DNA from 3 places in the Bradyrhizobium sp. 187 genome. Region 3 is predicted to be linked to each of the others. Evidence: predicted binding sites of a transcription regulator. Region 3 holds the regulator's gene; each other region holds the start of a gene.
The links. Region 3 encodes HrcA, which represses chaperone genes, less so after heat shock. Its sites were predicted from a motif close to GTTAGCACTCNCNNNNNGNGAGTGCTAAC; they were not measured.
Positions count from the first base shown of each region.

Region 1: a site for HrcA is predicted at 8,569-8,597, ahead of IVB19_RS38585 (co-chaperone GroES). Genes of this name have one in related genera too.
Region 2: a site for HrcA is predicted at 8,199-8,227, ahead of IVB19_RS23385 (co-chaperone GroES). Genes of this name have one in related genera too.

Region 1 covers NZ_CP064694.1:299,894-309,605, forward strand. Annotated here, with positions in the region: partial or broken gene IVB19_RS38530 (hypothetical protein) at 1-232, shown strand, start outside; partial or broken gene groEL (chaperonin GroEL) at 309-553, opposite strand; gene nifT (putative nitrogen fixation protein NifT) at 839-1,042, shown strand; gene IVB19_RS38545 (hypothetical protein) at 2,167-3,360, shown strand; gene IVB19_RS38550 (nitrogen fixation protein NifZ) at 3,357-3,671, shown strand; gene IVB19_RS38555 (nitrogen fixation protein NifZ) at 3,668-3,907, shown strand; gene IVB19_RS38560 (DUF3024 domain-containing protein) at 3,923-4,276, shown strand; gene IVB19_RS38565 (DUF6129 family protein) at 4,308-4,577, shown strand; gene IVB19_RS38570 (hypothetical protein) at 5,127-5,345, shown strand; gene IVB19_RS38575 (helix-turn-helix domain-containing protein) at 6,121-6,342, opposite strand; gene groL (chaperonin GroEL) at 6,525-8,165, opposite strand; gene IVB19_RS38585 (co-chaperone GroES) at 8,210-8,524, opposite strand.
Region 2 covers NZ_CP064693.1:4,828,348-4,838,059, forward strand. Annotated here, with positions in the region: gene IVB19_RS23345 (transglutaminase family protein) at 1-125, shown strand, start outside; gene IVB19_RS23350 (proteasome-type protease) at 248-1,006, shown strand; gene IVB19_RS23355 (SDR family oxidoreductase) at 1,033-1,791, shown strand; gene IVB19_RS23360 (MFS transporter) at 2,030-3,268, opposite strand; gene IVB19_RS23365 (NupC/NupG family nucleoside CNT transporter) at 3,427-4,677, shown strand; gene IVB19_RS23370 (O-linked N-acetylglucosamine transferase, SPINDLY family protein) at 4,781-6,907, shown strand; gene IVB19_RS23375 (cupin domain-containing protein) at 6,920-7,459, opposite strand; gene IVB19_RS23380 (usg protein) at 7,609-7,896, opposite strand; gene IVB19_RS23385 (co-chaperone GroES) at 8,270-8,584, shown strand; gene groL (chaperonin GroEL) at 8,629-9,712, shown strand, end outside.
Region 3 covers NZ_CP064693.1:7,685,094-7,694,805, forward strand. Annotated here, with positions in the region: gene dnaK (molecular chaperone DnaK) at 1-1,659, opposite strand, end outside; gene IVB19_RS36895 (hypothetical protein) at 2,054-2,995, shown strand; gene pncA (bifunctional nicotinamidase/pyrazinamidase) at 3,142-3,864, shown strand; gene grpE (nucleotide exchange factor GrpE) at 4,007-4,624, opposite strand; gene hrcA (heat-inducible transcriptional repressor HrcA) at 4,721-5,809, opposite strand; gene rph (ribonuclease PH) at 5,991-6,704, shown strand; gene rdgB (RdgB/HAM1 family non-canonical purine NTP pyrophosphatase) at 6,716-7,351, shown strand; gene hemW (radical SAM family heme chaperone HemW) at 7,338-8,492, shown strand; gene IVB19_RS36930 (penicillin-binding protein activator) at 8,544-9,712, opposite strand, start outside.

The DNA of each region.
Region 1 (9,712 bases), on a different replicon from region 3:
CGTCGAGCGTGTGAATGGAGGGTGGCGCATCATTGACAAGGGACGAGCGGTGCTCGAAGTGATGGAGCTGCGCCCTAGCACGCCCCAAGTCCAGCCAGAGGACACGAGAGCTCGTGAGCTGCCATCGCGAGTGCCGACACGATCCCATTCTGTCGAACTACGTCGGCACGAGCCTGAACCACTGGGGCGGCGCCGGTCCTCTAAGAGCCGAACGTGCGCACCGCACTCTTAAACCGCACTAGGCGATCAACGCGACGCCCGACGATAGGTTGCCGAAGGAGAATTTTCGATGCCGTTGGTCGCGCCGCAACGCGGATCACCGCGACGCCGCCCACCATCGCCAGACGCTCCTGATGCCTCTCAAGGTCGTAGTCCGGGGTGGTCTCCTCGGTCTGAGCCTTCATCTGGGCCGCCCGACCCGATGTCGGCCTTCTTGCCGGCGCCATTGACGATCGAGGTGTTCTCCTTGTCGATCATCACCCTTCTTGGTGCGACCGAGCATGTTGAGCGCGACGTTCTCCAGTTTGACGCCGAGATCTTCCGAGATCGCTTGGCGAAAGAGACGCAGTTCTCCACGATCTCAATCGTGCCGGCATTGCCGCTTCGCTCGGATCAGCCTGCGGATCCTGCTCAATCGCGCCATCGCATGTCCTGCACGGCGCGGTGCGCTTGTCCCTGCCGCGTGAGACACCCCTCCAAGAGGTCGACCAGGTCGTCTCCGTATTGTCAAACTTGTGGCTCACCTGCGCGCCAACTCGCGGGAGCATGCTAAACCACCCAAGTATGCATCGCGGTCCAGAAAGTTCAGCTCATGAACTCTTGAGTCGCCGCTCTCTTGATGCGGGCCTTTCGCAAGAAAGATCTCGAAGAGCCGACCGTGGAATCCGAATATGAAACGCTCTGGGTCGTTGGGATCAGAATGGCCAGCAGCTGGATGCTCGATCTGCCCGAGATGGCGAGCGAGACGCCGCTCCCGATCACAATCAATGCCATAACGCGAGGGAAGACAGGGCGGACCGATGAAGGCCCTCCCGCGGATTGAGTTTGTCAACGCAGCCGACGCGAAGGCGATTCGTACTGATCTGGGGTGAGGATGAGAGCTCAGCATTGTTCCGTATCTCGGACCTGACCTCCCGAGTTGATCGGACCAGATATGCCAACGACGCAGGAGGCCTTCTGCCTTCTCCAGCGAAGTTGCGCTATCGCGCCAGGCCTAGGCAACGTCTGGGATGTCGAGAGCGTCGCACATCGCTCCACCGTGACGGCATTGATGGTCCAGGCGTTCGCGCGCCGGCGGAGCCGACACCACTGCATCATCATCAAGCATCCTTACCACTGCCTGTGATAGTCGACTCTTAGTACGACGGCCTGATGCGGACGGCTCTCCGGTACACGCGACCGATGGCGTGAAGTGCAAGGTATCGCGCGCTCCGGCATCCACGTCGATTGCTGGTATCCAATCTACGATCCGGCGGGCCAAGAGGTTGATCATGCCTCGGCGGCCATTGGCCTACTGTGCTGCGCAAGCCGCACGGCAGCGTGCTGCCGGTCAAGAGCGTTCTAATTACTGACGCTGGATTATGTTGAGGTTCTGACTGAAATCGGCATCCAGAGACCAGTTCCCGACCTCATCAAGGAAAGGCAGAACGGACGGAGCTTCCTCTTGTTCGGCTGTCCCTTCAATGATCGGCTTTTGCTATTTATGCGCGGCAGATCACTAAACGCTCGGCTGACGTCACTACGGGATCGTCGATCCGCAAGCACTCTCACGAAACGAGCTCTGCTTTCTGGTCGAGCAACACCGGACACGTCGCGATATGGCTCCCGCAGGCCATAGAGATGTTGAGCGCCAAGTAGCGGCGCAAAGTGGGCTTCTCGCCGCGGCCCGCTAGTAGGAAGAGGTCGCATCGCAAGCGACGGGTGCGTTGGGAGATTTCACGCGAGCTCAATGAGAACCCAACGGCCATCTCCGTCACAATTGCGACGTCTGTCGCATTTGCGACGTGTGAACTGTCGCTGACGCGTGCAAAACTGTGCGGATCACGTCTAGCTAACTCATTCACAGGGCGGGAATGCCATCGCCATCCGAGATGGCACGCGAGTTGCTAACTCTCGCTGTGGCCGCTCAGGCTGGTCGCCATGGGCACACTTGATAGAGAATTGAACATGAACGCGGTTGCCGGACGCGGAAAAAATCACAAAGATGCCGAGCATAGCGGCGGGATGCGGGTCATCGCCGATTATAAGGGTTCCCGGAGCTCTTCGAAGAATGGCAAAGGGAGCTATGGGTCACAGGCTGCCCCAGGCGATCTGCCGTCCGAGATCTGGGACAAAGTGAGGCCTCATCCCGGCTATAGCGAAAAAGTTCATCATCATTACGCTCGCATCCATGTCGCGGTCGCGCCGGCTTGCAATATTCAATGCAACTACTGCAATCGTAAGTACGACTGCGCCAAAGAATCGCGTCCGGGTGTTGCTAGTGACAAGCTCATTCCTGAGCAGGCGGCGGGAAAGCTGCTCGCGATTCCACAGCTGACTGTGCTCGGTATATCGGTGCGTAGGCGGCGCCCCGGCTCCCCCAAGAAAGTCACGGAGCGCAACGGCCCAAGGTTGCGCCTCGATGCCGGGCGCCCACTAAGCAGCGCTGTCATCGATTTGACCCACGTCGCTGTGCTGACGGGCCTGTTCTTCGCCGAGCCAGGCGCGTCGCCTTGCAATGTCGAAGGGGCCACCTGTCAGAGGAGGAAAGCTGCCCATGAACCTGGACCCAGTCATTCCACTATCAGGCAGCAAGGGAGCATTGGTCGCACACACGCGGCTCGACGAAGGTCTGCTACCCGAAGCCGAGGATCAGCAACGGCAGATCGGGATCTTCTATCATCTGGCGGAGTGGCCGAAAACATCTGCTCGCAGCAGAGGCGCTGGCCGCTGCCCCCGATCGAGCTCTACCGGTTCCACTTCTACAGACTCGCTGGGCTAAGAGGTCGGAGGTGGCAAAGTTCTGCATTCTATCGCGTCTGTCGGGTCGGGACGCAGCGCATCGCGCCGCGCCGGCTTGGCTGGGTGATGAATGATGAGGCGATTGAGTTCCGCCGCATGGTGGCACGACGTATGCGGCTGGTTGCGACGGTGAACGACCCCGACACCTCCGTGCACCTCGAGTTCGCGCAGCGGCTTTCACCTCATTTGGTAACCGCTCTGAACCGCGAACCTGAACGGCATGCCCGCTACGGCTTGGCGAGTCGCATCGCGGATGACGAGTCGGCATGTCTCATGGCAGACGAGGACAATATGCTGCAGAAGAGCACCTCTGCTCGCGTCTCCTTGCGCCCTGCAGGTTGGCGAGGGGGCGGTGCATGAACATGATCGTTTGCGACAGTGATGTGGTCCAGCTAAGCGGGCCGCCCGCGTTCAGCTTCGGTGAAAAGGTGAGGGCCAGCGGTACCATTCGCAATGACGGCACCTTTCGCGGCAAGGAGATCGGCGACATTCTGGCCAAGAAGGGCGACGTGGGTAATGTCGTTTCCATCGGCACGTTCGTGCAGAAACTCTATATCTACGGGTTCGAATTTCTTGAAAGTGGCTACCGCCTTGGCATGAGGCGCAAAGAGGTCGAACGGGTCGACGAGGGCGTGGATGATCTGCCATTGTCGGAAGTGGCTGTGTCATGACAGAGCCGCGCGTTCCAAAATATCGATCGGGCCAGCGCGTGAAAACCGGAGTCAATCTCATCAATGACGAGTCAGTTGCCACCGCCCCTACTGATGGGATCCTGGTCGGCGCCGGTGCTATCGGCGAGATCGTCCGGGTCGCGATGCATATCGAAGCGAGCGTGCCGGTTTATCTTGTAGAGTTTGGCGAGCGGCTGGTCGGTGGTTGTCTTGAAGAAGAGATCACAGTTCTTTGAGGGGATGCTCTCGCGATGAGAGTGTCGAAAGAGGTGCCGGTCGGGCTGATCCCGCATCCGAACGAGCTAGATCGCCAGCGAATCGAACGTGCTTTGATCTCCCGCAAGCACTATCGCTATGTCTCGCCGAGTGTGACGCCGGTAAAGGATGGCTATCTCATTGGGAGTCCCTGCTGCTCGCGCAGTATCGACAACGATGGCGGTCAGATCGATGTCGCGCTGTTTCATTACGATGCCGTGAGCGGGATCTGGAAACTGTTCTTCAAGAATCATGCGCGAGGAAGCTGGAAAATCTACGGCATTTTCCACCGGCTCGCGTCGGCGATCGACGAATTGAACACGGATCCCGAGCGGCTGTTCTGGCAATGATGCTCATTGGCAACAATCATAAGGAGTCGCAATGGCGCTCGCCACAGAACAATTGATCGAAATCGAACGCCTGCTTGCGACAGCTAACACAGACACTGGCGCCGTTGCTGACCTAAGGCGCCGCTTTCCGCAGCTCACCTTCGTTCGATGTGATGCGTCGGACGTGTCGCGGCAGCCATTCCGGCGTCTTCCGCAGTTTGACTTGCATCTCATCGATGGATCTGACCACTGCATGCAGATTACGGCCGACCAGGCGCGAGCGACTGGATTGGTGCTGGCTAGAAGGGATGTTGGGCGGTGATCGGCACTGGACCCGCAGAGAATCGCCTCGATGACGCGGAGGAGGTGAATGCAATTCCGCTCTCGGACCCTGATATCATTGTTGCCGTCTCTCTGGGTCGAAGCGCTATTGTGTTCGCAGAGAATTTCCAGTCGGTCGACGACTGAGACGCTCGGACCAGCTTTCGCCGTCTATGTTGGCCGCAAGTATAGCATTGCGGTTCCAAGCGCACGATTGGGCTCCTGCTTGGCCTGAAGGCGCTCGGTATCGAGCGGAGCAAGAGGCAATCGCCTCCTCGTATTCGTTTCTCAGACCGTGCATTCCGTCAATCGGGCGGACGCACGGGGGAGTTTGCCGATAGCGAATGTTGGTCCGAAACGTGCCTCAAGACAATGCCGAATAGACCTAACACACAGGCGATTATCGCCGCCAACCCGAACGGGCCACCCGGCACCAATGCAGGTGCGAAGTTCAAGTCGCTGCGCGAGGTCCACCCCAAAGGGCGCGAAACTGAATACGTCACAATCGAGCAGCCCACCGGTCTCTAAACCTGGCAAGAAAAGGAACGGTATGAATCGGCAGATCATCATTCACGTCCGCTTCGCCCCGAATGGCAGGGTGATCCAGATCAGCGAGCGCCCGGCGAGGCTTACGCCGGACCAATGGTTTGATGTTCTCAAGGCCCGAGCCGACTCTGCCTATCGCTCACTGCCCCGTGGTCGTGGCGTCTTTCGGCTGAGCCGGGCGGCAGTTGATACCTTCAAGCAACAAGCTGTGACGCTGGCATGAGCGAAGAGATTCATCGATATCGTGGCAAGCCAGGAGATTGAGGTGTTCGCAGCCTGTCCAGCCGATCCGATCGACGGGGTGGCGCCAGGGCGTACAGTCTGTCGCAGATCGACGAAATGGCGACAGCCTGCCGGTTACAATTCTTGTGATCCTGACTTTCGGCAATGACACGATTATGTCCATCGTTGCTGGCACGACGGAGTCTGGCGTAAGATCGCTTACGGCGCGTTGTTCTCCCTGGATCGGTTATGATTCAGATACAACGCGACGTTGGAGGTCGACAGTGGGGTTTGCATCGGGGCCCCTAGTGGACACGCGCTTAGATGGGTTGCACTCCAAGCTCCAGTCGACAGTTGGGTCCGAGTGTCCGGGGGTCTGTATAGTCGCGATCCGTCGGCTTTGCGAAACACCCACGTGCCGGCGGTCTCGTTCCTCCGATAACCGATGGACAGGCCTCGTCAGATTGATATCAAGACGGGCGTTTTGCGCACCGGCTTGTCCAGCTGCGCACTGCGGCTTTCGAGCGTCTCGTCCCTGATGCGCCTGACCATCGCCGATGACTCAGCTTCTTTCCGAAAGTATCCAGCCGGAGTCCAGTGGACAAGGATGTATACAGGAGTCTGATACTGGCGGACGCCTGCGCACTCGAATCCTTGTGACGGCTGGCAATTTGGAGAGCTCTATAATAGGGCGTCGTGTCCGTCTCTCAGCTGAACAAGAACAAGCTTCGCTCAGAAGCAGCGCGGCTGACATACCTGAAGGAAATTCACCCCCACTAGCGGACACCCTCCGCCATGAACCGGGCCTGCCATCTCCACACCACGGGCTTGGATTTGCCCGAGCGGCGCATGATCTCGGCGGTGCCACAGCCGTCGGCAGTGGCAAGAATGATGTTGGCCCGCCACACATGCTTCTGAGGTGCGCTGCGATCCCAGACGATCGCCTCAAGCCGATGGCGGTCCGCCCGGGTGACCTTTACGATAGTTCCTGCTCTCATGCCCAGAGCTTGAACTGCTTCGGTCGATTTGGGAATCTCCGAATGAATCAGGCCACTAGCAACTGCTGATCGTCATTTCCGCAGCGCAAACCGCGAGGTCAGAACAACGAACTGAAAAAGCCGCGAGCAAAAAATAACCCCCGGCATTTTTCTGCCGGGGATCGCATTTTGAGAGAGTTGGATCAGAAGTCCATGCCGCCCATGCCGCCGCCCGGGGGCATCGCCGGACCGGCGCCGCCCTTCTTGGGCAGCTCGGCGACCATGGCTTCCGTGGTGATCAAGAGAGCTGCAACCGAGGCAGCGTTCTGGATCGCGGTGCGGACCACCTTGGTCGGGTCGATGATGCCCTTGCTGACCAGGTTGCCATACTCGCCCGTCTGCGAGTCGAAGCCGTAGGCGTATTGCTCCTTCTCCAGGACCTTGCCGATGATCACCGAGCCGTCTTCACCGGCGTTGATCGCGATCTGGCGGGCGGGCGCGGAGAGCGCCTTGCGCACGATCTCGACGCCGGTCTTCTGGTCGTCGTTCTTGGTGCGCAGGCCCTTGAGCTGCTCGGAGGCACGGAGCAGGGCGACGCCGCCGCCGGGAACAATACCTTCTTCCACGGCCGCGCGGGTCGCATGCATCGCGTCATCAACGCGATCCTTGCGCTCCTTCACCTCGACCTCCGTCGCGCCGCCGACACGGATCACTGCGACGCCGCCTGCGAGCTTGGCAAGACGCTCCTGGAGCTTCTCACGGTCATAGTCCGAGGTGGTTTCCTCGATCTGCGCCTTAATCTGAGCCACGCGCGCCTCGATGTCGGCCTTCTTGCCGGCGCCGTTGACGATCGTGGTGTTCTCCTTGTCGATCATCACCTTCTTGGCGCGACCGAGCATGTTGAGCGTGACGTTCTCGAGCTTGATGCCGAGATCTTCCGAGATCGCCTGACCGCCGGTCAGGATCGCGATGTCCTGCAGCATGGCCTTGCGGCGATCGCCGAAGCCCGGAGCCTTGACGGCCGCAACCTTCAGGCCGCCACGGAGACGGTTCACGACCAGGGTGGCAAGCGCTTCGCCTTCGACGTCCTCGGCGACGATGACCAGCGGCTTGCCGGTCTGCACCACGGCCTCGAGCAGCGGCAGCAACTCGTTCAGCGAGGAGAGCTTCTTCTCGTTGATGAGGATGTAGGCGTCGTCCATCTCAACGCGCATCTTGTCGGCGTTGGTGACGAAGTAGGGCGAGATGTAGCCGCGGTCGAACTGCATGCCCTCGACGACGTCGAGCTCGGTCTCGAGCGACTTGGCTTCCTCGACGGTGATGACACCCTCGTTGCCGACCTTCTTCATGGCGTCGGCGAGGAACTTGCCGATCTCCGCGTCACCGTTGGCCGAGATGGTGCCGACCTGGGCGATCTCGTCGTTCGAGGTGACCTTCTTGGAGTTCTTGACGAGGTCCGTAACGACGGCTTCGACCGCGAGGTCGATACCGCGCTTCAGATCCATCGGGTTCATGCCGGCGGCAACCGACTTGGCGCCTTCGCGCACGATCGCCTGGGCCAGCACGGTGGCGGTGGTGGTGCCGTCGCCGGCCGCGTCAGCGGACTTCGAAGCAACTTCGCGCACCATCTGCGCGCCCATGTTCTCGAACTTGTCCTCGAGCTCGATCTCCTTGGCGACGGTGACGCCGTCCTTGGTGATGCGGGGAGCGCCGAACGACTTGTCGAGCACGACGTTGCGGCCCTTCGGACCGAGCGTGACCTTCACCGCGTTGGCGAGAATGTCGACGCCGCGAAGCATCTTGTCGCGCGCATCGACGGAGAATTTGACTTCTTTAGCTGCCATCTGGATTTTTCCTTAGGTGTTTAAACTGGATAAGAGAGGGGCTCTTAGGCCGCCTTCTTCTTGGAAGCGGGGACGTCGAGGACGCCCATGATGTCGCTTTCCTTCATGATCAGCAGGTCGACGTTGTCGATCTTGACCTCGGTGCCGGACCACTTACCGAACAGCACGCGGTCGCCGACCTTCAGGTCGATCGGGATCAGCTTGCCAGCTTCGTCGCGGCCACCCGGGCCGACGGCGACGATCTCGCCCTGCGAAGGCTTTTCCTTGGCAGTGTCGGGAATGATGATGCCGCCAGCGGTCTTTTCTTCTGCGTCAATGCGCTTGACCACGACGCGGTCGTGAAGTGGACGGAATTCCATGCAGATCTCCTAATCATCTTACTTCAGTTGAAGATTTCCCGATTGCTAGCAATCGTGGCCCGCGAGTGCCAATGCAGGCGCAGCTGAAATAGGACCGATTTTTTGGGGAACAAGTGTTTGTAGCAGGAAAAATCCGGTGGGCGCGCGGACCTCTGTGGGGTTGCCCCACATCACTTTTCTCCGCTTGCCGCCGAGCACCCGACCTTCTTCTGAGTGAGTCGTACGGCTCTGTCTCTCAACCTAATGTCGCCTAGCAGTTCAATTCCTCTGCCCTAAATTCGAGCTGGTAAAGGCCCGCCGATCTGGTGCCGGTTCAAGTGCGAATCGTCGGCTGACTTCGTTCTAAGATTGGGATGCTTTTAGAACCTGACGCAGAGGTCGCGAATTGGGGGCATCGCTCCGCTTGATCGATGATCCGATACTCAGCAACTCGAGGCGAGGCAACGCTGGCTGCGAGAGCTAGGGCAGCGCCGATGTCCCCGGTTTGCGCGAAAGGGCCTCTGCCGGCATCGCGACAGGTCTATATGCGCGAACAGCTCGCCAAACTGTCCCGCGACCCTGACCTGGCCAAGGCGTTCAACTAAATCCTGAAGCGATGGGCGAGCTGTGAAGACGCCGGTGGCGGCGTGCTGAGTCAATACCGAGCCAGCGTAGGTGTGATCTCGAGAGCAACAAGAGCTGGCACGAAATCTCCGCGCGGTGGCCCCCTGGCGCGCTCGTCGACGCTTGATGAACAGCAGGCCGCCCCGTACCCCCGCAGCTGGTGATCGCAACCGGCACAAAGCCAGGTGGCACCTCTCCATACCCACACTCCGTTCTCCCCCGATCTTGTGTAGCCGCTCGTCGGACCATGCTGCAAAGACGGCCGGTCACAGGCGGCTGGTGCCGTCGCCGACGACGACGTGAGCGGAGGCAAGCTGCCTGACGGAGCGGACGGCCGGAAAGGGTGGGCACGTACCTAAGGAATCGGTAATCCGCATGATGCGGTTGATCCTGCTGAGGACCGCGGCACCCGCGGGCGAAGAACCACCGTTCATCTAAACCAATTGGCCAAGGATCGGCCGAGACATTCGTCTTGGCTCGGAGCGAGCCGCTCGAGGATTTAGTCAAGAAAACGGATAACGATCAGAAATCGTGACACGAACCTGACTCTTGGTCGGTTCTGGGCGCGCCCCCCTTTCTGCGTGT
Region 2 (9,712 bases), 2.9 Mb from region 3:
TCGGCGCCGCCCCCGTACGCGGCACCCGCTATGGCGGCGGCGCGGAGACGCTGTCGGTGGCGGTCAAGGTCCAGCAGGCCGGCCGTGGCGGCCAGTCGCAATCGCAGTCCCAGCGGCAGAGCTGAGCCGCGCCCCGCGCGCCCCTCACCCACGGTCTGTTTCCACCCTGCCGCCCCGCGGCAATCGGGGGTTGGAGCGGCCGTTGAAATTGGCTAGTAATCCGCGCAAACGCGTTCGGGGACAGGAAATGACCTATTGTTGCGGAATTCTGGTTCGGGACGGTCTGGTGATGATCGCCGACACCCGCACCAATGCCGGCCTCGACAACGTCTCGACCTTCCGCAAGCTCCACATCTTCTCCAAGCCCGGCGATCGCATCATGGCAATTGCCAGCGCCGGCAACCTCGCCATCAGCCAGTCGGTGCTCTCGACGCTGACCGAGGGCCTCGAAGACCCCGACACCGGTGAGATCGAGACGCTGATGAACGCGCCGACCATGTTCCAGGCCGCCCAGCGCATTGGCCGGGCGATCCGGGCCGTGCACGCGACCGAGGGCCCCGCACTGAGGTCTGAGGACGTATCGTTCGACGTGTCCTTCCTGTTCGGGGGCCAGATCAACGGCGCGCGCATGCGCCTGTTCATGGTCTACACCGCCGGCAATTTCATCGAATGCACCACCGACACACCCTATCTGCAGATCGGGGAGCACAAATACGGCAAGCCGGTGCTCGACCGCGCCATGCATTACGACGTCGAACTCTACGAGGCGCTGAAGACCGGGCTGATCTCGATGGATTCGACCATGCGCTCGAATCTCGGCGTCGGCCTGCCGATCGACGTTCTGGTGGTGCGCGCCGACGCCTGCGAGGCCGACCTCAACCACCGCATCGAGGCGGGCGAGCCCTATTTCCACGATTTGCGCTCGCGCTGGTCGGCGGCCTTGCGCGCCGCGCATCAGAACATTCCGCGGCCGCCCTACAAGAACGAAAAAGAATCCAAAACCTGACAGATCAAGAGAAAAGGCAGGAAACGATGAGTGAAGCGAAAAAGATCGCAGTGGTGACGGGCGCTGGCACTGGAGTCGGGCGCGCGGCGTCACTGGCGCTGATGAACACAGGCTTCACCGTGGTGCTGGTCGGGCGCCGGCCCGAGATGCTCGAGGAGACGGCCAAGCTCGGCCCCGCCGGAAAGAGCCTCTGCATCACCGCCGACATGACCAAGCCGGACTCGATCGCCGCGCTGTTCGACAAGGTCAAGGCCACCTATGGCCGGCTCGACGTGCTCTTCAACAATGCCGGGATGGGCGCACCGCCGGTGAATTTCGAGGATCTCAGCCTCGAGCAGTGGCAGGCGGTGGTGAACACCAACCTCACCGGACCGTTCCTGTGCACCCAGCACGCCTTCCGCATCATGAAGGACCAGACCCCGCGCGGCGGCCGCATCATCAACAACGGCTCGATCTCGGCGCATGCGCCGCGGCCATTCTCGGCGGCCTATACCTCGACCAAGCACGCCATCACCGGCCTCACCAAGGCGTCCAACCTCGACGGGCGCATGTACGACATCGCGGTCGGCCAGGTCGACATCGGCAATGCCGCAACGCCCATGACCGACCGCATGGTCAACGGTCCCGGCGTGCTGCAGCCCGACGGCACGTCGAAGCAGGAGCCGCGCATGGACGCGAAGGCGGTCGGCGATGCCGTCGCCTACATGGCCGGCCTGCCGCTCGATGCCAACGTGCTGACCATGACGGTCATGGCAACCAAGATGCCGTTCGTGGGACGCGGCTGAACAAAAAACGCGAAAACAACCCCATGCACAGTAGGCGGCATGGGGTTGCAGCCTCGCTCCGCAAGCGGACGTGAAGTCGGCTAAATCTCCGCACTGCTTCAACAATCGTCATTGCGAGCGCAGCGAAGCAATCTAGACTACCACCGCGGCAAGATTCTGGATTGCTTCGTCGCGCCAGCGCAAAATTACTTCACAATTTGTCGCGGGCTCCTCGCAATGACGGGGAGAGAGCGAGCTCCTACTCCAAACTCTCCACCCGGCGCAGACTCGGAAACAGCTTCATCCACAACAGCGCCACCGCAACCGTGCAGACGCCGCCCAGCACGGCTGCCGGCATCGCGCCGAACAGTGCGGCAGCCACCCCGCTCTCGAACTGGCCGAGTTGGTTGGAGGCGTTGATGAAGAGGAAGTTCACCGCACCGACCCGGCCACGCATCTCGTCGGGCGTCGCGAGCTGCACCAGCGAGAAGCGGATCACGACGCTGATCGTATCGGCCGCGCCGAGAACGGCGAGCGCGAGCACCGAGAGCCACATCCAGGACGACAGCGCGAACACGATCGTTGCGACGCCGAACACGATCACTGCCTGAAACATGCGCAGGCCCACATGCCGCGAAATGGCGTGACGGGCCAGCACCATGGTCATCAGCAGCGCGCCGACCGCGGGCGCGGCGCGGAGGATTCCGAGTCCCATCGGACCGGTCTGGAGGATGTCGCGGGCATAGATCGGCAGAAGCGCCGTGACGCCGCCGAACAGCACCGCGAACAGATCGAGCGAGATGGTGCCGAGGATCGCCGGATTGCCGCGGATGAAGCGGACGCCGGCGAAGATATTGTCGGCTCCCGCGATATCCTTGGCGATCGCCTGCGGGCGCGGCCGGATGAAGCCGGTCAGGATCATCCCGAAGATCCAGAACAGCACCATCACCGCGTAGGCGAGATGCGGCGCAACCGCGTAGGCAAAACCGCCTAGCGCCGGACCGGTAATGGTCGCGACCTGCGCCGCACCGCTGGAGACGGCGGTGGCGCGCTGGAGCGAGCCCTGCGGCGCGATCGCCGGCAGCAGCGCCGCGGTGGTCGGGCTCTCGAACGCGCCGGCAATGCCGAGCACGAAGGTGGCCACGAAAATCTGAACTTCGCTGACCAAGCCGAGATAGGTGATGACGCCGAGATAGAGCGCGGTCGCTGCTTCCACGAGTTGGCAGAGCTGGACCACGCGCTTGCGCTCGTAGCGGTCGGCGGCATGGCCGGCGATGAACACCAGCAGCGCCGTGGGCAGGAATTGCACGAGGCCGACCATGCCGAGATCGAAGGCCGAGCCGGTGAGATCGTAGATCTGCCAGCCGATCGCGACCGCCGCAATCTGGCTGGAGAAACGCGACAGGCTGCGCGAGAGCAGAAAGAACAGAAAGGCGCGATGGGAGAGGAGCGCGCGGGCACTGACCGGCGGGTTTCCCGATATGGGCTGGTCTGGCATCGCCTCTTCGGTCACGCTCGGGCTATCCGGCTCCTGATGTCGACGTGCTCCGCGTGGCTGACGCGGACCTGCTTGTCAACAGCGAGACGCTTCGACAATCTCCCGGCATTGCGTTTGCAACGCAGGGGTGGCCATAATCATCGGGGTTTGGGGACATCATGCTGCGGCTGCAATCGGCACTCGGCGTTTTCGCATTGCTGTTGATCGCCTTGGTCCTGAGCGAGAATCGCCGCGCGGCCTCGCTGCGCCAGGCGGCGATCGGCCTCGTCGCCACCTTCGTCACCGCGATCGTTCTCCTGAAGGTGCCCGTCGTCGCGCGCGCGTTCGGTGCCATCAACGACGCGGTGGGCGCGATCTCGGCGGCCTCGCGCGCCGGCTCCTCCTTCGTGTTCGGCTATGTCGGCGGCGGTCCCCTGCCCTTCGACCTGAAAGCACCGGGTGCCGATTTCGTCCTGGCGTTCCAGGCGCTGCCGATCGTGCTGGTCATGAGCGTGCTGACGACGCTCTTGTTCTATTGGCGCGTGCTGCCGCCGGTCGTGCGCGGCATGGCCTGGCTGCTGGAGCGGACGCTCGGCGTCGGCGGCGCGGTCGGACTCTCGACCGCCGCCAACATCTTTCTCGGCATGGTCGAGGCGCCGCTGTTCGTGCGGCCTTATCTCGCGCAAATGACCCGCAGCGAGTTGTTCCTGGTGATGACCGGCGGCATGGCCGGCATCGCCGGCACGGTGCTGGTGCTGTATGCGACGCTCCTTGCTCCCCTCATTCCCGACGCAGCCGCCCATTTCGTCATCGCCTCGGTGCTGGGTGCCCCGGCCGCGATCCTGGTCAGCCTCATCATGGTGCCGGAGACATCCGACAAGCGCACCGGCGGCGCGCTGGAGGCTCCCGAGATGGAGGTCTCCAGCACGATGGACGCGATCGTGAAAGGGACGGGCGCGGGGATCGAGCTGCTGATCAACATCGTCGCCATGCTGCTGGTGCTGGTGGCGCTGGTCTATCTCGTCAATGCGATCCTCGGCCTGCTGCCTGATGTCGGCGGCGCTGCGATCTCGTTGCAGCGCCTGCTCGGCCTCGTGATGGCGCCGGTGTGCTGGCTCATGGGATTGCCGTGGGACCAGGCGATCACCGCCGGCAGCCTGATGGGCACGAAAACCGTGCTGAACGAGCTGATCGCCTATGTCGACTTCTCGAAGCTGCCGCCCGGCACGCTCGATCCGCGCTCGCGCCTGATCATGCTCTATGCGATGTGCGGCTTCGCCAATTTCGCCAGCCTCGGCATCATGATCGGCGGTCTCGGCGTGATGGCGCCGGAACGGCGCGAGGAAATCAATGCGCTCGGGCTGAAGTCGATCGTGTCGGGAACGCTGACGACGTGCCTGATGGGAGCAGTGGTGGGGGTGTTGACGTGAAGCTTGTGTGAGGCTGGCGCCCTCGCAGCTCCGATGGGGCGCAGCGCAATCGCGACAATCCTTCCATGTTAATCTCTTCAGGAGATTCGGCTGGAATTGATTCATGAGCAACAGCGCAGGCCAGCGGGCATTTCAAAATGCCCGGCTTCAGAAACGGCAAAAAGCCGAGCTAGGGCCGTTGCTCGCGCGCGCCCTCCAGCTGCACAAGGCGGGACTTCTCCCCGAGGCCAAGACGGCCTATCGCGAACTCCTGGAGCTTGCGCCCGACCAATTCATCGCGCTGCATTTGCTGGGCGCTTTGGAGTCTGAAGCCAAAAACTATCGGCAGGCGCAAGTTTTGCTGAGCCGAGCGGTGGCCTTGGATCCGCGATCTGCCGAAGCCCATATGAGCCTGGGCGTCGCGCTCAACGGGCTGAAACGTCACAATGAGGCCCGCGAGAGCTATCGGAAGGCCCTCGCCCTTCGCCCCAACTACGCCTTGGCCCTGTCCAATCTCGGCAACGCAAGCGCGGCCCTTGAACTTTACCAGGAAGCGCTCGAGAGCTACGACAAGGCGCTCGCAATCGACGGAAGACTTTCCGAAGCCCATAACGGCCGGGGTTGGGCGCTCTGCCGTGTGCGCGCCTATGACGAAGCGATCGCAAGCTTAAACCGCGCGCTATCGATCAAGCCTGACTACGCCTCGGCGCTGTCGACCCGCGCCGTTGCATTGCGGGAGCTTCAGCGATTTGACGAAGCCATGGCGGATTGCAATCGCGCAATCGCCCTCGCACCCGACGACGCGAATGGATGGCTCTGGCGGGCCAGTATCTTGCTCCTGACCCGGCAAGTTGCCGAAGCATTGTCCGATTGCGAGAAGGCTCTCGCGGCCGATCCCGGCTTCTCTCAGGCCCACAGCCTGCTCGGCCAATGTCTCGCGGCACTTGGCCGGGTCGACGAAGCCCTCGCCAGTTTCGACAGAGCTCTCGACATCGAGCCTGATCAGAGCACGATCTCCAGCAAGATATTCACCCTCGATTTCATGGCCGACGCCAGCGTTGCGCAGCATCAGCAAGCGCGACATGTATGGTGGGAGCAGATCGGTGCGAAGATCGCCTCAGCAGCGGCGGGATCGCATGAGAACAGCCGCGATCCGGATCGCCGTCTGGTGCTGGGTTATGTCTCGTCGGATTTTCACACACATTCAGCGGCGTTCATTTTCGAGCCGGTCCTGCAGCACCATGATCGGGCACAGTTCGAGATCGTGTGCTACGCTTGTTCACCGAAAACGGATGCGACGACCAGCGAGTTTCAGGGGATCGCCGATCGCTGGCGCGACGCCTCGCAATGGTCCGACGATCGCCTCGCCGCTCAGATCCGCGCCGACGGCGTCGATATCCTGATCGATCTGTCCGGCCACACCAGCGGAAACCGCCTCGGTGTGTTTGCGCGCAAACCGGCACCTGTTCAGGCGCATGGCTGGGGCCATGGTACCGGGACCGGGTTGCCAACCATCGATTATCTATTCTCGGACCCGGTCGCGATTCCTGCCGCGGTTCGGCATCTGTTTGCGGAGACCATCGTTGACCTGCCGTGCTTTGTGACGCTGGCGCCGCTGCCACCCGGGATTGCGCGGGCGCCGACGCCGGCGCTCGCGAACGGCTTCATCACATTCGGTGTCTTCAACCGCATCAGCAAGATTTCGAACGAGGCGGTGGAAGTCTGGTCTAGGATTCTCGAGCGGGTGCCGGGTTCGCGACTGCTGATCAAGGATACTGCACTGGACGCTCAGCTGGTCCGCGACAATCTGCTGGCGCGGTTTGCCGCTTGCCGGTTGCCGGCCGAACGCGTCGATCTGCTCGGAGCCACGTCGCGAGACGAACATCTGGCAACGTTCAATCGCGTCGATATTGGCCTCGACCCATTCCCGCAGAATGGCGGCGTCAGCACGTGGGAAGCCTTGCAGATGGGCGTGCCGGTGGTGGCGAAGCTCGGTCACAGCCTGCCGAGCCGTGCTGCCGGCTCCATCCTCACCGCGCTGGGCCTGCCGGAGTGGGTCGCGGACAGCGATGAGGCCTATGTCGAAATCGCAGCGAGCCGTGGGTTGCAGATCGGCGAGCTCGATAAGTTGCGCGGCGAACTGCCCGGACAGATCAGGGCTGCCGCCGCCGGCAACCCAATCTCATACGTGCAAGCGGTGGACGATGCCTATCGCGCGATGTGGAAACGCTATTGCAACGACGGCGGCTGATCTCCGCCTCGCCTACGCCTTAAACTCCACGGTCCTGAACTCCGCCGGCAGGATCACCTCCAGCAGCTCGACGTCGTCCGAATAGTCCAGGATCATGTGCTTGATCTTCGGCGGCTGGGTCCAGGCGCTACCTTCTTTCATCAGCGTCTCGCCCACTCCGTCCATATAGGTCTTCACCCAGCCCTTGAGCACGTAGACCATCTGGAATTCGACGTCGTGAAAGTGCAGCTTCGACACTTCGTCCGGATTGCAGGGGCCTTGCAGCCGGATCACGTGCGCCTGCGCGAGGCCGTGGCTGGCGGCGGCGATGCCGAGGTCGCGATATTTCGCGTAGGTACGCAGACCGTCGGCTTTGAAGTCTTCCTCGCGGTGATGGCTGATCGCAATGCGCTGCTTGGGCCGCGCCGGTTTCTTGGCGGATGACTTTGCCGTTGTCGTGGGGGCTTTTGCCTTCACCGCCGTGCGCGCCGTGGATCGTGCTGCGGGTTTGGCCCCGCTACGCCTCTTCACCGCGGCTTGCGATGCGCTGCGCGATTTTGCTTTCTTGGCCATGGGCGGCCTCCCCTGTTGTTATGGGGAGAGGCTAGCACAGAATGCGAAATCGCAGGGCGGGTTAGCGCTAACGTACCCACCACTTCTTTGCGCAAGCGTTGAAGCATGGGGGGTTACACTGACGCTAACCCACCCTACAGCTCCGCCCTTCAATGCAGCCGGAATACTCCGTCCACCGCGCGCAACTCGGCCGGCTTGATCAGCTTGGAATGCGCCACTGTCACCGAGTGAAGCGGTCCGTCGAGCTTTTCCTGCCAGAACGCCAGAAAATCCTTCAGCGCCGGAAATTTCGGAAACATGTCGTAGTCCTGCCAGACGTAAGTCTGGAGCAGCGAGGGATGATCCGGCATCCGGTAGAGAATCTGCGCCGTCGTCATTCCGTAACCCAGCAGCTGTTTCCGGAAATCGTCCGAAACGGCTCCACTCCGCAAGCCCATGCCAACCTCCTTTGCAGGAGCGCATTCAAGGAGTGGCTTTCCGGTGCGCCTTAAGAGCCACCCGCTGCTGATGCGCTCACATAAGAGAAATGTGACGCAAACTGACAATCCATCTCAAGCCCAAAAGTTTAACAAGCTGTTGAAATTCAATGCGTTAGCAGCAGATCTAGCTCCGTGCTAATACTGCGCCGAGCGCGATTAACGATGGAAAGAGATTTTGGCAGGCGGCGCCTCCGAGTGCTATTTTTCTGCTACAAGCCCTTGCTCCCGCCAAAATCCTGCCTTATCTCAGTTGTGCCTGCGCTGGCACTCGCCGGCGTAGACTGCTAACAACCCAAAATTCCCAAATCGTGCAAAAGCTTAGGAGAACTGCATGAATTTCCGTCCGCTTCACGACCGCGTCGTGGTCAAGCGCATCGACGCAGAAGAGAAGACCGCTGGCGGCATCATCATTCCCGACACGGCGAAGGAAAAGCCCTCGCAGGGCGAGATCGTCGCCGTCGGCCCGGGTGGCCGCGACGAAGCTGGCAAGCTGATCCCGATCGACCTGAAGGTCGGCGACCGCGTGCTGTTCGGTAAGTGGTCCGGCACCGAGGTCAAGATCGACAACGTCGACCTGCTGATCATGAAGGAAAGCGACATCATGGGCGTCCTCGACGTCCCCGCTTCCAAGAAGAAGGCGGCCTAAGAGCCCCTCTCTTATCCAGTTAAACACCTAAGGAAAAAATCCAGATGGCAGCTAAAGAAGTCAAATTCTCGGTCGATGCGCGCGACAAGATGCTTCGCGGCGTCGACATTCTCGCCAACGCGGTGAAGGTCACGCTCGGTCCGAAGGGCCGCAACGTCGTGCTCGACAAGTCGTTCGGCGCTCCCCGCATCACCAAGGACGGCGTCACCGTCGCCAAGGAGATCGAGCTCGAGGACAAGTTCGAGAACATGGGCGCGCAGATGGTGCGCGAAGTCGCCTCCAAGTCCGCTGACGCGGCCGGCGACGGCACCACCACCGCGACCGTGCTGGCCCAGGCGATCGTGCGCGAAGGCGCCAAGTCGGTTGCCGCCGGCATGAACCCGATGGATCTGAAGCGCGGTATCGATCTCGCGGTCGAAGCCGTCGTTGCGGACCTCGTCAAGAACTCCAAGAAGGTGACCTCGAACGACGAGATCGCCCAGGTCGGCACCATCTCGGCCAACGGCGACGCGGAGATCGGCAAGTTCCTCGCCGACGCCATGAAGAAGGTCGGCAACGAGGGTGTCATCACCGTCGAGGAAGCCAAGTCGCTCGAGACCGAGCTCGACGTCGTCGAGGGCATGCAGTTCGACCGCGGCTACATCTCGCCCTACTTCGTCACCAACGCCGACAAGATGCGCGTTGAGATGGACGACGCCTACATCCTCATCAACGAGAAGAAGCTCTCCTCGCTGAACGAGCTGCTGCCGCTGCTCGAGGCCGTGGTGCAGACCGGCAAGCCGCTGGTCATCGTCGCCGAGGACGTCGAAGGCGAAGCGCTTGCCACCCTAGTCGTGAACCGTCTCCGTGGCGGCCTGAAGGTCGCGGCCGTCAAGGCTCCGGGCTTCGGCGATCGCCGCAAGGCCATGCTGCAGGACATCGCGATCCTGACCGGTGGCCAGGCGATCTCGGAAGATCTCGGCATCAAGCTCGAGAACGTCACGCTCAACATGCTCGGTCGCGCCAAGAAGGTGATGATCGACAAGGAGAACACCACGATCGTCAACGGCGCCGGCAAGAAGGCCGACATCGAAGCGCGCGTGTCGCAGATCAAGGCGCAGATCGAGGAAACCACCTCGGACTACGACC
Region 3 (9,712 bases):
GGCGACCTTCGAACCGTGCTCGGCCAGTGCCTTCTCAGTCGAATGCACCAGTCCATCCGCGTCGTTTTTGGCAGTCACGGCCTCGCGGCGCTTCTTGTCCGCCTCGGCATTGGCCTCGGCGTCCTTGACCATCTTCTCGATGTCGGCTTCCGACAGACCGCCGGAGGCCTGGATGCGGATCTGCTGCTCCTTGGACGTGGCCTTGTCCTTGGCCGAGACGTTGACGATACCGTTGGCGTCGATGTCGAAGGTCACCTCGATCTGCGGCATGCCGCGCGGGGCCGGCGGAATGCCCATCAGGTCGAACTGGCCGAGCATCTTGTTGTCGGCCGCCATTTCACGCTCGCCCTGGAAGACGCGGATGGTGACCGCGTTCTGGCTGTCCTCGGCGGTCGAGAACACCTGGCTCTTCTTGGTCGGGATCGTGGTGTTGCGGTCGATGATGCGGGTGAACACGCCGCCCAGAGTCTCGATGCCCAGCGACAGCGGGGTCACGTCGAGCAGCAGCACGTCCTTGACGTCGCCCTGAAGCACGCCGGCCTGGATCGCGGCGCCGATCGCCACGACTTCGTCTGGGTTGACGCCCTTGTGCGGCTCCTTGCCGAACAGCTGCTTCACGACTTCCTGGACCTTCGGCATGCGCGACATGCCGCCGACCAGCACCACTTCGCCGATCTCGGCGGCGGTGAGGCCGGCATCCTTCAGCGCCTTGCGGCAGGGCTCGACGGTCTTCTGAACGAGGTCATCGACCAGCGCCTCGAACTTGGCGCGGGTGAGCTTCATCGTCAGATGCTTCGGGCCGGTCTGGTCCGCGGTGATGAAGGGCAGGTTGATCTCGGTCTGCGTCGTCGACGACAGCTCGATCTTGGCCTTTTCGGCGGCTTCCTTTAGGCGCTGCAACGCGAGCTTGTCGTTGCGCAGGTTGATGCCCTGCTCCTTCTGGAATTCGTCGGCGAGATAGCCGACCAGGCGCATGTCGAAGTCTTCGCCGCCGAGGAAGGTGTCGCCGTTGGTCGACTTCACCTCGAACACGCCGTCGCCGATTTCGAGAATCGAGATATCGAACGTGCCGCCGCCGAGATCGTACACGGCGATCGTGCCGGCCTTGGTCTTGTCGAGGCCGTAGGCGAGCGCGGCCGCGGTCGGCTCGTTGATGATGCGCAGCACTTCAAGGCCCGCGATCTTGCCGGCGTCCTTGGTCGCCTGGCGCTGGGCGTCGTTGAAGTAGGCGGGCACGGTGATGACGGCCTGGTCGACCTTCTGGCCGAGATGGGCTTCCGCGGTCTCCTTCATCTTCTGCAGGATGAACGCCGAGACCTGCGAGGGCGAGTAGGTCTGGCCGTCGGCCTCGACCCAGGCGTCGCCGTTGGAAGCCTTCACGATCTTGTACGGAACGAGCTTCTTGTCCTTCTCGACCATCGGGTCGTCGTAGCGGCGGCCGATCAGGCGCTTCACTGCGAAGAACGTGCGCTCGGGATTGGTGACGGCCTGGCGCTTGGCCGGCTGGCCGACGAGGCGCTCACCGTCGTCCGTCACGGCGACGATCGAAGGCGTCGTGCGCATGCCTTCGGAATTCTCGATGACTTTGGCGTTCTTGCCATCCATTACGGCGACGCACGAATTCGTGGTGCCGAGGTCGATCCCGATGACCTTTCCCATGGTCCTGTATCCTTGTTTTTGCGGCAGGCTGGCTGGGCCCAGAAGGCACCCGAACCGAAACCCCCTAAGATCAAACATTCGCGATATTGCGATGGTTGGGGGTCATATAGGAGGGGGGGAGGTGCCTGCAAGGACCGAACGCAAGTTTCGGCCGTGAAAACATTGGGTTTTGGAAGAACATATCCGGGCTGCACCGCCCTTGCGGGTGAGGAATTATTAACAGGTCCGCGATTGGCCGGCATCCGCTACCGCATCCCGCCCCGCCCTGTTGCGGCCAGACCAAAACCGTTAAAAGGCGGGCAGCCGGCCGGGCTCGTCCTCGGGCTGCCTCGCGCGACAAAGCGGCCGGCTGGCCACCATCGAACGGCCTCAATGTGAACCAATCAGAGTGCCCATGAAGCTGATCCGCCCCCTCGCCGCGCTCGCCCTCCTCGTCGCCTCTACGCTTCCGGCTCTGGCCGCCGACGCCGTTTTCCCACCCGGCTTGCGCCTCGGCATGGTGCCATTGGTCGGCCTCAGCACGGCCAAGACCTTTCCCGGCTTCGAGAGCGAGGACGGCAACGTCAAGGTGCTGATCACGGAGCTGCCGCCGGCCGCCTATGGCGAGGTCGTGAGCGCCTTCAACTCCAACCCGGCCGGCACCAACGGCGTCAAGCAGGACAAGATCGAGACGCCCGCGGGCGTGGCCTATTTCACCACGGAGAGCGGCAAGGCGGGCGAGACGCCAGTGCGGCGCTATTCGATGATCGTGCCGGGCGCCGGCTTCTCCGGCTACGTCGCGGTGCAGATTCCGGAGAATGCGATCAAGATCTACACCGACGAGGCGGTGCGGCAGATGTTCGCGAGCGTCGTCACCCGGAAGCAGGTCTCGGCCGAAGAGCAAATCGCACTGATGCCGTTCAAGATCACCGATCTCGCCGACTTCAAGGACGTCCGCACGCTGGCGCCGGGCTCGAGTATCATCCTGGCCGACGGCGACGAGAGCTCCGGCTATGAATCGAAGCCGTTTATCATCCTCGGCGTGATTGGCGCCGCACCGCAAGCCGCCGACGACCGCGCCCGCTTCGCCCAAGAGGCGGCGCTCCAGATTCCCGGCGTGCGCGAGTCGCGCGTCACCATGTCCGAGCCGATCCGCATCAGCGGCCAGCAGGGTTTCGAGACCCGGATCGACGGCGTCAGCGGCAAGGACAAGACGCCGGTGACCGTGGTGCAGTGGATCCGCTTCAGCAGCGGCGGCGCCTCGCTGCGCATCATCGCCAGCGCCCCGCGCGAGCAATGGCCGGCCGCCTTCACCCGCTTCCGCGCGGTCCGCGACGGCATCCAGCCGAAGGGCTAGCAGCATCCGCAAGCGGGAGAGGTGCACCGAACCCGCGGCTCAAGCCCAACCACTCACCAAAGCCGGCTGCATTTTCGGGCTTCTGTTCGTATACGAACGGAACTAGGCTCCCCCTCCGTTGAGTTCATCCTGGAGGGAGGCGAATGATGCTGGATCGGCGACAAGTCTTGGCGGCGCTCGGGACGAGCGCGCTCGTGGCGCTCGCGCCAACCGCAATTCTGGCAGCGGCATCGATCAAGCCGGACGATGCATCCGCGCTGCTCGTGATCGACGTGCAGAATTGCTTCCTGCCCGGCGGCAGCCTCGCCGTGAAGGAAGGCGAGCAGGTGGTGCCCGTCATCAACAAGATCTCGAAAGCATTTTCGAACGTGGTGATGACGCAGGACTGGCACACGCAAGGCCATATTTCCTTCGCGTCAGTCCACGCCGGCAAGAAGCCGTTCGAGACCGTCGATCTTCCCTACGGCAAGCAGGTGCTGTGGCCCGACCATTGCGTGCAGGGCACCGACGGCGCCGCGCTGTCGAAAGACCTTGCGATCCCGCACGCCGAGCTCATCATCCGCAAGGGTTTTCACAAGGACGTCGACAGCTATTCGGCCTTCCTCGAAGCCGACGGCAAGACCTCGACCGGTCTCGCCGGCTATCTGAAGGCGCGCAAGATCAAGCGCGTCTTCGTCGCGGGGCTGGCGACGGATTTCTGCGTCGCCTGGACCGCGCTCGACGCGCGCAAGGCGGGCTTCGAGGTCTATGTGGTGGAAGACGCCTGCCGCGGCATCGACAATCAGGGTTCGCTGGCAAAAGCCTGGGCCGACATGGCAAAGGCCGGCGTGAAGCGGATTCAGTCCGCGGATATCGCGGCGAGCGCGTAGGCCCGGTCAAAAAACTGCAAGACCCTCAGCCTGAGGAGCGCGCTTCTTCGCGCGCGTCTCGAAGGATGAAGGCCGCGCTGCAGCAGCGCGGCCTGCATGGTTCGAGACGGCGCTGACGCGCCTCCTCGCCATGAGGATCGACTTAGTTGGCCGCGCCGTTCGGCTCGTTGCTGTTGGCAGCGGGCGCAGCCTTGGCGCCGCCCTTGGCGACACCGACCAAGGCGGGACGCAGCACGCGCTCGCCGATGGTGTAGCCGGCCTGCATGACCTGCACGACCGTGCCTGCGGGCACCGACGCATCGGGCACCTCGAACATCGCCTGCTGGAAGTTCGGGTCGAACTTCTGGCCCGAGGGGTCGAACTTCTTCACGCCGTGTTTTTCCAGCGCGCTGAGCAGCGAGCGCTCAGTCAGCTCGACGCCCTCGATCAGCGAGGCGAGGCCTGCATCGGCCGCCGCACGGGCTTCGGCCGGAACGGCATTGAGCGCGCGCTGCAGGTTGTCGGCGATGTCGAGCACGTCGCGGGCAAAGCCGGTGATGCCGTAGAGGCGGGCATCCGCGACCTCCTTGGTGGTCCGCTTGCGCAAATTCTCCATTTCGGCCAGCGTCCGCAGCATGCGGTCGCGCGCCTCGGCGACTTCCTTCTGCAGAAGCTCGACGGAGCCGGGCTCGGGATCGTCGGGCATGATGTAGGGTTTTGACACCACGGGCTCGCCGGCCGCAGCACTCGTGTCTTCGGGTTGCCGGTCTCGATCGGTCATCGGCTCTCTTTTCGCATTCGTCTCAGGGGGTTTCTGGCCCGGATATCGTGCTTCGGGCGGCGAAAATCAAGCGCCCGTGATCGGCCCGGCCGCCGGTCAGCCCCCCAAGAGCCGGCTGACGATGCGGGCAGCGTAGTCCACGGTGGGGATCACGCGGGCATAATTCAGCCGCGTCGGCCCGATCACGCCCAAAACGCCGACGATATGGCCGGCGGCGTCCCGATAGGGCGAGATGATGGTGGACGAACCCGACAGCGAGAACAGCTTGTTCTCACTGCCGATGAAGATCCGCACGCCTTCCGCGGTTTCGGCCCGGCCGAGCAGGTCGATCACGCCGCGCTTGGTCTCGAGATCGTCGAACAGCAGGCGAACGCGCTCGAGATCCTCCAGCGCATGCAAATCCTCGAGCAGATTGGCGTGGCCGCGGACGATGAGCTGACGATCCTCGTTCTCGCCGCCGGACCAGCTGGCGATGCCGGCCGAGATCACCTTGTGCGTCAGCTGATCGAGCTCGGTGCGCGCCTCTCCGAGCGCGGTCTCGAGCTCCAGCCGCGCCTCGGCCAGGGTCCGGCCCCGAATGCGGGCATTGAGGAAGTTGCCGGCTTCGGTCAACGCCGAGGATGGAACTCCCGGCGGCAGCGTCAACACGCGATTTTCGACCTGCCCGTCCTCGCCGACCAGGATCACCAATGCCTTTTCCGGTTCCAAGCGGACGAATTCGATATGTTTCAGCCGCGCATTGGATTTCGGCGTCAGCACGACGGCGGCGGCGCGGGTCAGGCCGGAGAGCCGCGTCAATGCCTCCTCGAGCGCAGCCTCCACCGATTGCGCGTGGCCGACGGAGGTCAACTGGCTCTGGATCGCCTGCCGTTCACTGTCATTGAGGTCGCCGACCTGCATCAGGGCATCGACGAAGAACCGCAGGCCAAGTTCCGTCGGCAATCGGCCGGCGGAGGTGTGCGGGGCGTAGATTAGGCCAAGCTGTTCCAGATCGGCCATGACGTTGCGGACCGAGGCCGGCGAAAGCGGCATGGCAATCAGGCGCGAAATATTGCGCGAGCCCACCGGCTCCCCGGTCGCGAGATAGCTTTCGACGATTTGACGAAAGATGTCGCGGGAACGCTCGTTGAGCTGGGCGAGGCCCGCGCGCGGCGCGATCAGATGGATCGGATCGTGATGGGCCACAGACGGTAACTCCTCTAAGACACAGGTAATTTGTCTATCCCGGATGCTTCTGACAAGCGTGGCGTTGGCGGATTGGAAATCGGGGGTGAAGAAGGCCTCGATCTTCCCCCTTGCCGCCCACCCTCACCCCCCCTACAAGCACCGCCAACAGCACTTTTTTGAGAGTTTTGGAGGATTTCCCATGCGGCCAAGCCGCCGTGCGCCCGACGAATTGCGCCCCGTGACGCTGGAGCGCGGCGTGGTCAAATATGCGGAAGGCTCGTGCCTGGTGAAATTCGGCGACACCCACGTGCTGGTCACCGCCACGCTGGAAGACCGCCTGCCGCCATGGCTGAAGGGCCAGGGCCGCGGCTGGGTCACCGCCGAATACGGCATGCTGCCGCGCGCGACCTCGGAACGCACCCGCCGCGAGGCCTCCGCCGGAAAGCAGAGCGGCCGCACCGTCGAAATCCAGCGCCTGATCGGCCGCTCGCTTCGCACCATCATCAATCTCGAAGCGCTCGGTGAGCGCCAGATCACGGTCGATTGCGACGTGCTCCAGGCCGACGGCGGCACCCGCACCGCCTCGATCACCGGTGCCTGGGTCGCGCTCGCCGATTGCGTCAGCTGGATGAAGGCGCGCAACATGGTCAAGGCCAATGTGTTGCGCGACAACGTCGCCGCGATCTCCTGCGGCATCTACAAGGGCACGCCCGTGCTCGACCTCGACTATGCCGAGGACTCCGAAGCCGACACCGACGCCAATTTCGTCATGACCGGCGATGGCCGCATCATCGAGGTCCAGGGCACCGCGGAACGCGAGCCATTCACGGAAGCCGAGTTCCTGGCGTTGATGGCGCTGGCGCGCAAGGGCGTCGCGCGTCTCGTGGACTTGCAGAAACTGGCGGTAGCGTAGTCAATAGCCCGATGCACCGCCGAATCACCGGAAAGCTGGTTATCGCGACCCATAATCCCGGCAAGCTCGCCGAGATGAAGGAGCTACTCGCGCCTTACGGCATCGAAGCAGTGTCGGCCGGCGAGCTCGGCCTTCCCGAGCCGGAAGAAACCGGAAACGATTTCCGCAGCAATGCCGCGATCAAGGCGATCGCGGCGGCGCAGGCAACGAAGCTGCCGTCTTTCGCCGATGATTCCGGCATCGTGGTCGACGCGCTCGACGGCGCGCCCGGCATCTACTCGGCGCGCTGGGCCGGCCCGAACAAGGATTTTGCCGCAGCGATGGCGCAGATCGAGCGTCTGTTGCAGGAGCGCGGCGCGACCACGCCGGCCAAACGCAAGGCGCACTTCGTTTCCGCGCTCTGCGTTGCATGGCCCGACGATCATCTCGAAGAGGTCGAGGGGCGCGTCGACGGCACGCTGGTGTGGCCGCCGCGCGGCACCGCCGGCTTCGGCTACGACCCGATGTTTTTGCCCGACGGCCATAGCCGCACCTTCGGCGAGATGGAGAGCATCGAGAAGCACGGCCTGCCGCCGCTCGGTCTCGGCCTGTCGCATCGTGCCCGCGCCTTCGTGAAACTGGCGGAGATCTGCCTTGAGCCGCGCTAAGGAAGCCTTCGGCGTCTACGTGCACTGGCCGTTCTGCCTGTCGAAGTGCCCCTATTGCGACTTCAACAGCCACGTTCGCCACGCCCCGATCGACGAGCCGCGGTTTGCGTCAGCATTCGCGCGCGAAATCGCTGCGACCGCCGAGCGCGCGCCCGGACGCGAAGTCACCTCGATCTTTCTCGGCGGCGGTACGCCCTCGCTCATGCAGCCTGCAACCGTCGGCGCTGTGCTCGACGCCATCGGCAAGCACTGGACCGTGGCGAAAGACGTCGAAGTCACGCTGGAGGCAAACCCGACCAGCGTCGAGGCTACGCGCTTCGCCGGCTATCGCGCCGCCGGCGTCAACCGCGTCTCGCTCGGCGTGCAGGCGCTCGACGATGCCTCGCTGAAAGCGCTCGGCCGCATGCACAGCGCGCGCGAGGCCCTCGATGCCGTCGCTATCGCGCGCCGCTCGTTCGATCGCTATTCGTTCGACCTGATCTACGCCCGTCCCGACCAGACGCCGGCGATGTGGGCCGATGAATTGCGTCTCGCGATCGGCGAGGCGGCCGAGCATCTGTCGCTCTATCAATTGACGATCGAAGAAGGCACGCCGTTCTTCGGCCTACATCAAGCCGGCAAGCTGAAGACGCCGGATGAAGCGGTCGCACGCGCGCTCTACGACGTCACGCAGGAGACCTGCGACAGGCTCGGCCTGCCCGCCTACGAGATTTCAAATCACGCGCGGCGCGGCGCCGAGTGCCGGCACAATCTGGTCTACTGGCGCGGCGAAGAATATGCCGGCATCGGCCCCGGCGCCCATGGCCGCCTCGACATCGACGGTATCAGGCACGCGACCGCCACCGAGAAGCGCCCCGAAGCCTGGCTGATGCGGGTCGAGACCAACGGCCACGGCGTCGTCACCGACGATCTCCTCAACAGCGAAGAGCGCGCCGACGAATTCCTGCTTATGGGATTGCGCCTCGCCGAGGGCATCGACCCCGAGCGTTACAAAGCGCTCTCCGGCCGCTCACTCGATCCCAAGCGCATCACGCTGCTGAGCGAAGAAGGTGCAATCACGGTGGATGCAACGGGACGGCTGCGCGTGACGAGCAGCGGTTTTCCGGTGCTGGACGCGGTGGTCGCGGATCTCGCGGCGTAAAGTCTCTCCATCGTCGTCCTGGCGAAAGCCAGGACGACGTCGAGGAAACAGCTACGCCCCAAAGCTCTTCGGCGAGCCCGCGACCGCAACGCCGCCGCCGGTCGTGACCTTCATCACCGCCAAGCCCCGCTCATTGGTGCCGTCGGCGCGAAAGCGGAACAGGCCGTCGATGCCGGCAAAGCCGGAGGGATTGGTGAGCACGTCCGACGAAAAGCGCGTCGTGCCCTGCGTACGCGCCAGCGCGGCCACCAGGGCGACCGCATCATAGGCAAGCGTGGCGGTGCGCACGGGCTCGGCGCCATATTTGGTGCGATAGCGGCCGGAGAAGGCGCGGAAGCCGGCCGGGTCCGGCGCGGCGTAGAGGCCGCCTTGCAAGTTGGAGCTGGCATAGACGCGCGGACTGTCCCACAGGCCGGTGCCGAGCAGCTGGATATTGCGCAGATTCGCACCCGCCGCGCTCATCGCATCGGCGACCGAGACGACGGCGTCGCCATCATCGGCGATGAACAGCGCATCGGCGCTGCCGAGCTGCTGCGCCACGGTCCGGGCCGGCGTGGCGCGATCGGCGCCGTATTTCTCGAACGCGACGATGCGCCCTCCGCGGCGCGGCACCGCCGCCTTCACCGCGGCCTCGACCACATTGCCATAGGCATTGTCGGGCACGAGCACGGCGACGGAGCGCTTCCCGATGCTGGCGGAATATTCGACGATGCGGTTGACGTCGGACTCCGGCAGGAAGCTCAGCAGATAGACACCGCGGCCGGCGATGCTGGAATCGGTCGAGAACGCCATCACCGGGATGCCGCGCGTGCGCGCGATCTGCGCCACCGCAGGCACCGACTGCGCGAATAGCGGCCCCAGGATGATCTCGGCGCCCTCATCGACCGCCTGCTGCGCACTGGCCTGCGCGCCCTGCGGGCTACCATTGTCGTCCTTGATCAGGAGCTGGATGTTGGGATTCTGGAACTCGGCCAGCGCCATCTCGGCGGCGTTGCGCATCGACTGCGCGGCAAGGCCGGCATTGCCAGATGCCGACAGCGGCAGGATCACGGCAACCTTCACCCCGCCGGTGCCGGCGGTCGTCGCCTGTTGCGGCGGGCCGGCCGGCTGGGCCGGAGGCGGGGAGGAACTGCTGAACGGATTGGAGAACTGGCTCAGGCTCTGCTGCACGCCGGCGCAGGCCGACAGCAGCGGCGCGCCGAGCAACAGACCGAGCGCGC